DNA from 2 places in the Paenibacillus sp. S29 genome. Region 2 is predicted to be linked to the other one. Evidence: riboswitches for the same ligand, from Rfam matches in the RefSeq annotation. Region 2 holds a riboswitch; the other holds the start of a gene.
The links. Region 2 has a riboswitch for cyclic di-AMP ahead of ACL9RM_RS14575 (TrkH family potassium uptake protein). Riboswitches for the same ligand answer to the same signal wherever they lie in the genome.
Positions count from the first base shown of each region.

Region 1: another riboswitch for cyclic di-AMP. It lies ahead of ACL9RM_RS11925 (hypothetical protein); the one in region 2 lies ahead of ACL9RM_RS14575 (TrkH family potassium uptake protein).

Region 1 covers NZ_JBMOUI010000006.1:17,484-22,751, reverse strand. The annotation lists gene ACL9RM_RS11955 (helix-turn-helix domain-containing protein) at 143-517, shown strand; gene ACL9RM_RS11950 (helix-turn-helix domain-containing protein) at 611-994, shown strand; gene ACL9RM_RS11945 (Rha family transcriptional regulator) at 1,119-1,340, opposite strand; gene ACL9RM_RS11940 (urease accessory protein UreF) at 1,637-2,374, opposite strand; tRNA gene ACL9RM_RS11935 (tRNA-Leu) at 2,637-2,719, shown strand; gene ACL9RM_RS11930 (glutathione peroxidase) at 2,811-3,296, opposite strand; cyclic di-AMP (ydaO/yuaA leader) riboswitch at 3,763-3,930, shown strand; gene ACL9RM_RS11925 (hypothetical protein) at 4,046-4,441, shown strand; gene ACL9RM_RS11920 (potassium-transporting ATPase subunit F) at 4,625-4,702, shown strand; gene kdpA (potassium-transporting ATPase subunit KdpA) at 4,853-5,268, shown strand, end outside.
Region 2 covers NZ_JBMOUI010000007.1:233,869-239,136, forward strand. The annotation lists gene ACL9RM_RS14560 (succinate dehydrogenase cytochrome b558 subunit) at 1-219, opposite strand, end outside; gene ACL9RM_RS14565 (LysR family transcriptional regulator) at 446-1,351, shown strand; gene ACL9RM_RS14570 (potassium channel family protein) at 1,357-2,034, opposite strand; gene ACL9RM_RS14575 (TrkH family potassium uptake protein) at 2,052-3,392, opposite strand; cyclic di-AMP (ydaO/yuaA leader) riboswitch at 3,801-3,953, opposite strand; gene ACL9RM_RS14580 (CPBP family intramembrane glutamic endopeptidase) at 4,215-5,268, shown strand, end outside.

The sequences.
Region 1 (5,268 bases), on a different contig from region 2:
AACAGGCGGTTTTTGTTGCGTGTTGTGGTATAATGGAAACCAACATACATAATTCGGTAATTTTAGCATACGTGATCTTTGAAATGGGAACAGAGAACATGATATCGTTATTTGAGAGCCTGCTAGGGAGGAAGGAACTTCTATGCAATCTATTTACCATCGCATTGAGGAACTCATCAAGGAACGGGGAATGACGAAAAAGGCGTTCTGCCAGCAGTTAGGCATTAGTACAGGGAACTTCGGGGATTGGAAAAGAGGAAAAACGACGCCGGGCACGAATAAACTCATTGAAATCGCTTCTTTTTTTGATGCCAGTCTGGATTGGATTATGCTGGGTCGAGATGTACAGGGTGAGGTGCTAAAGGAGCCGCAAGACCCTTATTTTTTTGACGCTTCAGGGCAACTGAATTGCCAGGGGGAAACGCTTAGTGAAGCGGAAAGAAATTTTATACTTGAGTATATTGAATTTACCCGCTTTCGTAAAGAGAAAAACCAGCGCAATTCTACTATGGGGTAATGGTTGCTTAGGATTTGATGAGGATTACTAATGAGTAAGGCTGAAAAATGAAAATTATTTCAGAAAAAGTTACTGTGTCGGAGGGGAAACATTTTGGGAGATCAAACTATTTATCAGCGGATTGAAGCTTTGATTAAGGATCGCGGAATGACCAAGAAGGCATTTTGTGAAAAACTTAAAATCAGTTCAGGGAATCTCGGTGATTGGAGAAGAGGTAAAACAACGCCGGGTACCGCCCATTTGATTCAGATTTCGGACTTTTTTAATGTATCGCTTGATTGGTTGATGAAAGGGATTAAGCCAGGGGAAGGCGTACTTCAGGAACAGAAGGCTGCTTATTTTTTTGGAGTGATGGGGCCACTGAATTGCCAGGCAGAAGATCTTGAGACGGAAGAACAGAATTTTATTTTAGAATATGTTGAATTTGCGAAATACCGTAAGCAAAAAAGTGAGAAGGATAAAACAAAGCCGGAATAATTTTTTGGCTAAAGATCGTCTGGGTTGAAAACCCGTAAACGAACTGGAGGGGTTCGCTTTACGGGTTTATTTGGTTTCTGGGTGATATGGAATGACCTATATGTAACTGGAATGCTTGTTGGATTTAGAGTGGCGGTGCCTCCTTATAATCGTTATCGTCGATGTTCAGAATTGCAGCAACTTGTTTTCTGTACCTTTGTGCTTTGCGGGTGCCGTGAATCAGATTGGACAAGCGTGAAGGCGGAATATTGTGTGTCTCACAAAATGTTTTCTGATCCAGTCGAAGTTCGACAAGCCGTTGTTTGATGGCCCACCCGAAGGAGGTGACAGGCATTTTGTTGTTCAAGAGAAATCGCCCCTTACGGATTCTTGCGGAATAATTGGTGTGTTATAATAATCATCAGTAAACATGTTAGAATTAACCATCTGAAACTATGATACACTTTTATACGTGTTTTTACAATCGCAAATACGTTATTTTGTTGAATTAATTACTTAATTAAGTGCTAGGTGGTTCTGATAACCCGTCTAGAGTCTACTAATAGTGTGAATTTCGATTATGTGTGAATAAAAAACACTCTGCCACCTGAGGAAAGGGACAGAGTGTTTTTGGTGTTGCTGCCAGATTGGTGAAGCGACGCATCAGGGGGATGCTGGAAGGCGTTTGAATAGACCTGAGGAGGAAAACAGTCTAGGCTCATCCAATTGGCTATTATGGCTCATATAAAGCGGTAGAGTGATGTAGGAGTTGCACCAATGTCTGTGAAGAAAGCGACGCTGAAATGTGGTTGGCTCAGGTTCGTTAAGCTTCTTCCATGCGGAGAGCAGCTCGCTGGTCATACGCTCCATAAAAGGGTTCTTTTCCTCATAGGGAGGATTGAGTAGTTTGAAGGCATCTTCCACACAGAAGGACACCGCTGCGCCAAGATAGCCGTGCATGGTCTGTTCTACATCGTTTCCGAGGAGGAAGTTAATCCAGGTGTGAACGGTAGCGAGTGTGCCAATTGCATTGTATTGAATGAGTATAGATTCCAACTGGTCAAATTCAAGCCAAGGATAAAGAGCCTTAGCGAGCTTAAGTAGACGCTGACCGGATAGACGCAACTCCTTCACATGCTGCAAGGAGGGACGTTGGGTATGCAGCATCTTATCAATGAGAGCGATTCGCCAACCGTCATTCTGCTGGATGGCGACATACAGACTTTTGATAGCCATGCCGTCAACGGTTGTAAATTGAGGATACAAATCATCCAGCATGTAATGTTCCAGATCTTGTAGACTGTTCAAATGTCCGTTGCGGAATAGTTTCTCCAGTCCGTTAAAACGGGTGAAGCCACCAACAGGTAGGGAAGGGTCCAACAATAATGCATAGTTCAGCAAACGGTTGCCTTTATGCAGGGCGGTTCGCCTCCTCGAAGTGAATCCTTATGTTATATTATTTCACTCTTTACTTAGGGATAACGAAAAAATTCGAAATGTATGTAATATATTTTTACATTTTAGTAGCCCTTTTGTCAAATTAAATATTATTATCGCTCATATATGTTAGGTAAAATAACATATAAAATAATTATTATATTTGTGTTTACAAATAGTTGATGAGAGAGTATAATAAATCTGTTGCCTCAATACATTATGATTTGCGGTCGTGGTGGAATGGCAGACACGCTATCTTGAGGGGGTAGTGGGCGTACGCCCGTGGAGGTTCGAGTCCTCTCGACCGCATTATATGCAAGACCTAGTTGAAAAAGCATCCTGACACGGTTTACGTGAAGGGATGCTTTTTTTGTTTTAATAACTGTGATAAAGAAGAATATCAGTTTTGCTGCAAAAGCTTCTCTATATCTCCCGCCAGCTTATCTGGAGTGGTTTGCGGTGCATAGCGCTTAAATACGTTACCTTCTCGTGTAATTAAGAATTTAGTAAAATTCCATTTGATCGCTTTGGACCCTAATACCCCCGGAGCTGTTTGGGTCAGGTAGCGAAATAAGGGGTGCGCTTGATCGCCATTGACATCTGTCTTGGCGAACATCGGAAAGGTAACACCATAATTGATCTGGCAAAACTCGGAAATCTCCTCGCTGGAACCTGGCTCTTGTTTGGCGAATTGGTTGCTGGGAAATCCCAAAATTTCGAGCCCCAGTTCATGGTACTGGTCATATAGCTCTTGTAACGCTTTGTATTGGGGGGTTAACCCGCATTTGCTGGCTGTGTTCACAATAAGCAGAACATTCCCTTTATATGTGGATAACGGAATTGGTTTCCCTTGCAGGGTTTGCGCATCATATTCATAAACGGTCATAGTATCTCTCCTTATTCAATATTCAGCAATTAAATTGTAAGCAATTCAAAGTAAGGTTGCAAGTCTGGAAAAGCTGTATTAAGCCTTTAGCCGCTGTAAAATCGTATTTTGTTCAAAACAGTAAATCGCATTGCAAATGGAGCGAATTAAGGTGTTTCTTCTTATAAAAGCGGGTTCAATCGGTGTTTAGCTGGTACATATAGCGTATTTTCTTCTCTTTTTACAAAAAAAGGCCAAAAACGCTCTACCCTACGCCAATATTGACATGCTTGTCATTTTCGAAAAGGGATGAAAAACAGAGATTGAGTGAGCTGTGAGAAGCATAGTTGCGTTGTAAGCGTTATTATTAATCTTCTATGCTCTAAAGGCCGATTTATAACCCCGCAGTTGAGCTTTACAGTCTTCCATGCGCGGGTGTATGATTCAAGACGTAATTTCAAATTAACTTGAATGAAGCAACAACGAAATGTCTATAGCGCTGAATTTTGCAGTTGCAAAAGCGGGGGAACCAATCGAGACTGTACGGCTTGCCGTGTGTCTCATGGGGTGAATTTTCCGGTCAAGTGCCAGAAATAGGGCGACTCTCACGTCCGAATCCGACAGCTAACCTCGTAAGCGTACAGGGAGAGGCAACAAACCGCCGTGTGCAGCCATGGTTTATTTTATCATGGATATGTAAGAAGCCGGAGGAAAGCCTTTTTCCTTCGGCTTCTTTTTGTTGTCTTTTTATACCGGGAGAGGAGCTACTGATGGAAGGTCGGTTAATTATTGTCACTGCACCGAATGAAGCGGGCAGAAGTTTTGTGAAATTGCTTATTTTCAAAAAATTGGCGTTTGCAGTTCTGACGAATAGCGCTCAGGAGGAACGACAGCTCAAAAAAATGGGTGTGGAGCACATTGTCCGCATCAATACCATGCAAGCGGGAAAATGTAATTTTCCAAAAAAAGAAATTGGTAGTGTGTATTTGTTCGAGAACAGCTTGAATCTGACTTGCCGTTTCCTGCAAATATGTCGGCCGCTAACATCGGAATCGATCTATGTTATTACGCACGGCTGTAATCCACAAGGAATTTATCGAGGATTGGGAGCGGACCATGTGATCTACACATTGAACGGAGAGGTGGGTTTTCTGCTGAACGGATAAGCACTTATAACATAGTTGTTTTATGATTTTATGATGAAATAAGAATGGCGATCTGAGGACCGATACGGAGGGTATGAACATGATGGATATATACATGCTGCTCGTCATGGCTGTGAGTTATGGAGTGATACTGCTGTTTGTACGCTGGTGTGATGCGCAGACCTCTAAAGGAGGACGAAGAGGATGATCGTTATACTTGGGCTTACGGCTATTGTGTTTATGTATTTAATCTACGCGCTCCTGAACCCTGAAAAGTTCTAGTCAGCTATAGGGGATAGAGCGGGCGGGAACAACAGATCTGAATATTTAGCATCATAGGTAGCAGGTTTCCGCAAACGTGTGCACACGTTTGGTGCTCTGAAGCAGGTCTGTTGTTCCAAACGCAGGAGCATTTTGAAGGAGGAATAGAGGATGGAGCTGCTTCAAATTGGAATTGTGATCGTCATATTGCTGCTCTTGGTAAAGCCAGTGGGCACCTATATGTATCATGTATTCTCGAATGAACCCAATCGGACGGATCGGATTTTTGGCGGAACAGAAAAGCTGATTTATAAGATAGTAGGATTGAAGAAGCTGGAGAGCATGCGTTGGACTACGTATGTTATGAGTTTCATTGCAACGAATGTCGTGCTTGTGGCGATCAGCTACTTGCTGTTGCGTTTACAGGGAATGCTTCCTGGTAATCCGGCGGGAAACAGTAATATGGAAGCATCACTAGCTTTTAATACGGTAATCAGCTTTATGACGAATACGAATCTCCAACATTATAGTGGAGAAAGCGGGCTTACGTATCTGACACAGATGGCGTTCGTCACGATGATGATGTT
Region 2 (5,268 bases):
CAAGCCATAAATTCCGTGGAACAGTAATGGCAAGTAGATGAATAACGTTTCTAGCACAATAACCAGTGGCAAACCATTCAGGAAGGCCACGCTGCGATTAAATCCTTCCTTGCCGCCCTCCACCGCTGTGAAGTTCGTCACCAAATGCTCAACAAAAAATAGAGCCAGCGGAATGACGCCAAGAAGCGAATGCAGCTTTCTGGAATAAAATCCTCTCATCTAAATCATGCTCCCTTCTTCCAATAATAGCGTTTTCAATAGTAATATAACATATAAATTGACAGTTTCCGACAGGAAATGTCCAACAAGGTGTCCCTTATAAGGAAAAACAAAAGTGTGAACATCTTGTGTCGCTTTCATGTTACTCCTTTTCGGCTTATAATGGAATTGCAATATACGTATTAATTATTATGTCTTTTTTGCATATAGAGAGGAAGTGGATGATTTGTTTGAGGATTTGAACGCTTTTGCCGTCATTGTCGAGCAGTCCAGCCTGAATAAAGCCTCCAAACTGCTGAATCTATCCCAACCTGCCCTGTCTCGCAAAATTGCGAAGCTGGAGGAAGAGCTGGGTGTGAATCTCTTTGATCGTCGGGGCAAACGGCTCGAAATTACGTCCACTGGCCGATTTGTTTATACATTCGCGCTAGAGCAACGGCAACGACAGCTTCGCTTCTTACAAAAGCTGTCCCAGCACAAAAATGAAGCCCAGAGTATGCTTACACTCGGGGCTAGTCTCACGACACTCCAAACGACGCTACCTACCCTCGTCGAAGCTTTCATGAGCAAGCATCCTCAAACCGAGCTAAAGCTGCTCACCGGTAAAACCCATGAAATCGTCGCCTTTGTACGTGACAAAAAAGCAGACGCCGGTATTGTCGGGTCTGCCATTCATGAAGCCGGACTGCGTTGCATTCCGCTATTTGATGATCATTTGGAGCTCGTTGTTCCCATTGGACATGAATTAACCGTCAAGACAGGAACGGCCTCGATGAAAGATCTGCAAGGATTGCCGATGATTATTTTCTCCAAAGGAACCTGGTACCGCAGTCTGACGGATGACTTGTTCCAGCGCAGCGGCATCATGCCGGATATCCGCATGGAAATCGACTCCTTCGAGGCAATTGTACGCCTGCTTCCAACCTGTAAGGCTTCTGCCTTGCTACCCAAATCCTATTTGCGCAGCGAACTATTACGGGATAATGGACTCACTGCATTATACTTGCCCGATTTGAAGGAGACACGCCGAACGACCTCCCTCATTTACTCGGAGACGACCGATCTCGGTCCGACAGCACGACGCTGGATTAGCGAGACACGTGCGTCGTTTGCAGGCTACCGTATGGTGTAGAGGGTTTAATCCTCTTCATTAACATTAACAACCTCATCCTCAAAGCGACCGATATTGTCATTCGAACCGATGATGACCATAATATCATCTGCTTTTAGCCGATCCATAGCCGTCGGTGCGATCAGGATACCGTTCGCCGTATGAAGCGCCACGACGCTACAACCAAAGCGGGTACGGGCATTTAGCTCTGCTAGCGTTTTGCCATTCAGACATGCAGGTACATTGAGTTCCACAATACTGTATTCCTTAGACAACTCTAAATAATCGAGCAAATTAGGCGTGACTAGCTGGTGAGCCACCCGGATACCCATATCCCGTTCTGGATAAATAATCCGGTCCACACCGAGCTTTTCTAATGCACGCCCGTGCAGCACAGATATGGCTTTGGCTACAACTTTTTTCACACCCAGCTCCTTCAGCAAAATGGCGGTGAGGATGCTTACCTGAATGTCATCACCAATAGCAACAATGCCACAATCGAAATTACGGATGCCCAGTGATCGCAACGAGTCTTCATCGGTAGCATCCGCCACGACAGTATGTGTCAACATCTCACTCATACTGTCCACAACATCCTCATTCCGGTCAATGCCTAGCACCTCGCACCCCATATCCACCAATTGCAAAGCCAGGCTTGAGCCAAACCGCCCCAAGCCAATAACTACAAACTGCTGCGTTTTCATATCTACTCGAAAACTCCTTATCCTATAATCATTTTGCCTTCCGGATGACGATATAATTCTTTACCCTTTTTCGGCCCCAGTGCATAAGCTAGCGTGAGTGGCCCCAGTCTACCTGCAAACATCGTCAGGGTAATCACCAGCTTGCCTATGACTGTCAAATCAGGTGTAAGCCCCATCGACAGCCCCACCGTACCAAACGCAGACACCGTCTCAAACAAGATCATCAGAAAATGATGATCTTCGGTTGCCGACAAAATCATGGTCACCCCGATCACGAACAGCAACCCCAGCAGTGTAATGGTCAAAGCCTTGTAAATTCGTCCCTGCGCAAGTCGGTACTTGAACAGTACAATATCTTCCCGCCCCCGCAGCATCGAAATCACTGCTCCAATGAGCAGGGCGAATGTTGTTGTCTTAATCCCGCCTCCAGTGGAACCAGGGGAAGCCCCAATAAACATGAGTATGATGATAAAAAACTGCGTAGCCTGCCGCAAGCCTGCGATGTCCAGCGTATTGGCACCTGCGGTACGGGGGGTAACGGACTGGAATAAAGATCCCAGTAGCTTACCACCCCAATCAAGCGAGCCAAGAGTCTTTGGATTCGTAAACTCAAATACAAAAATCACGAGCGTGCCGACTACAATCATAGCGCCCGTCATGCTGAGTACCACCTTGGTATGCAAGGACAGTCTCTTGCGCTTGCGATATTCTGCCAGGTCTGACATCACTACAAAACCAATGCCGCCAGAAATAATTAGAAACATTGCGGTAAAATTAACAATCGGATCATATACATAACCTGTCAAGCTGCGAAATTCACCGAATAAATCAAAACCAGCATTGTTAAACATGGAGATGGCATGCCAGATTCCAAAATAAATCGCCCTGCCTACGGGCATATCAAAGGACCAGCGAACCGAGAATATCGTAGCGCATACGCCTTCAATAACCAGTGAGTACAGCAATACCTTACGGATTAACCCGACAATTCCCTCTACAGAAGTCTGATTCATCGCTTCCTGCAAAATGAGGCGCTCCCGCAAGGAAATCCGACGTTTGAACACCAGCGCGATCAAGGTAGCCATAGTCATAAAGCCGAGACCGCCAATCTGAATGAGTGCAGCGATGACGACTTGACCAAAGGTTGTGAAAAAGGTCCCTGTATCCTTAACGACAAGCCCTGTTACACACGTCGCGGACGCGGCAGTAAACAAAGCGTCTATAAACGCAAGTGGCTTTCCTGTTGTATTGGAGATCGGCAGCATTAACAATAAGCTACCTATTAGAATGATAATGGCAAAGCCCGCAACGAATATCTGCGGTGGAGAAAGCCGAAGCCAGCTTGCATTGGGATTCATCTATTCATCACTTCTCTCCTAATCCTTAAAACTAAAAATCAGTGATTTAATACGGTGTAAGCTCGCTACGCGTTCCATTTGATCTTTCGATCGTCGTTGCCCCTGAATTTTTTGATTTTTCCAAACCTTAGTTAACTATAATTAGCATTCCCTGAATACAGGAAGAATGCATGTCAAGCACTACTCGGCCCCCTGTGCTATTGGCGGGCAGTAGCGAAAGGGGCAGAATTGTTCTGAAGAAGCGAAGCGTTTGCCTTTATCTCCGGATTTTAACCATTAAAGGGGGTATACAATAAAAAAATCCGGGGATAACAGCAATCGGAAGAATAATCTGCACCCGCAGCGGTCTAACCAATCCAAACACTTTTATACGCACAAAAAAAGACACCGGAAAACCGAGTGCCTGACTTGGTTCCTGCTCATAGCCTACGAGGTTAGCTGACGGATTCGGGCAGCACAGTATGCCCTATTTACACTTCCGATCCAGCAGGATCGGTTGTAAAATTCACCCCAGTAACATGGTTCCCCCGTTTTCCCATAGAAATTCGGCTCAACTGTATATCATTACCTATGTATTTCATAGGCATTGCCTCAAGATTATAATCCTTCTATATCCAGATCACAAAACCGATTTCGCCGAAAAAACGTGAAATTGGCTTTATTTTGCGAATGGGCATCGTTTAATCGCAGCTTATCTAATTTTATTGAAACTTTAAAGTGCTTTCGCTCTATTTTCATGAATATCGTTGGTCTGTTGGCGGGAACCTGTGCAGTATGATATCTTTAATGGATGTTCTTATTTACAGATTAAGGAGGAAACTCATGAATCCTATCGGGAAACCGGTCGTGCTCACGGCCAACTTCAAAAAATTAGGCTTGCTGGGCGGGATTGGCCTGATTTGCTTTTTTATCTTTCAATTGCTTATTCCCTCGCTTAGCAATCCGAGTCCAGAATCAGTAATGAACGCAAAGGTCATCAGCAAACAAGAAGCGGTCATACACGCATTGGACTTCGCCCGCTCCGAGCTGGGCTATACTGAATCACAGCCTGAGGAGCCTGTCGTGACCTATCAGGCCGAAACAGATTTGTACGGTTATTTATCTAGAGAAAAACTGCTTCAACAGTACGACCGTACATGGAAAAAGAGTTACCCTTACGAAACCTTTCGGGTCGATCTGCCTGAATCCTCAGCGAAGAGTAAACTGCAAATTCATGTGGATTTATCCACTGGCAAGGTCGTTAGCTTTAAACGGATCACCTCCAGCACCAATTACACACAGGCTGATATTTCTACGGATGAACAAGCACGTAACAGGCTTGTACGTGTGGCTGAGGACGGCATGACGCTCGAAGCCAAGGAGCAGGCGGCCGCAGTATGGGTCAAGCGCTTTGGCTTTAAGCCGTCGGATTTGAAGCTTGCGACCACTGAACAAGAAGGCGGATTAAAGTATACCGTAGACGATAAAAAAATCGGCGCCTCGGTACTTACACTGGCTTTTACTTTTGAAGACGGTGATGTTCGCTCCTTCACCCAAAGCTTTTCGGCCCCGTCGTCCTATACCGATTATATCGAAAAGCAAACATTTTGGGCGAATTTGATGACCTATGCGGGTTATGCCCTATTTAGCTTTGTACTGGGTGTACTTGCCATTGTGTATGCGTCACTCACCCGACGACATACTTCATTTGTACGCGGCATTGTTCTATCCGTTGTATACTTTATTGCTAGTATAGCTGGGACCATGAACATGCTGCCTTTATTGCAAGCAGAAGCAGGCGGTAAGGGCATGCTTATATTTCTTATGGTTTTCCAGATTGGTGTTACCTTTTTCATGGCTGTAGCGCTCTACTTCTCCTTGGTCGGCGGTGACGGGC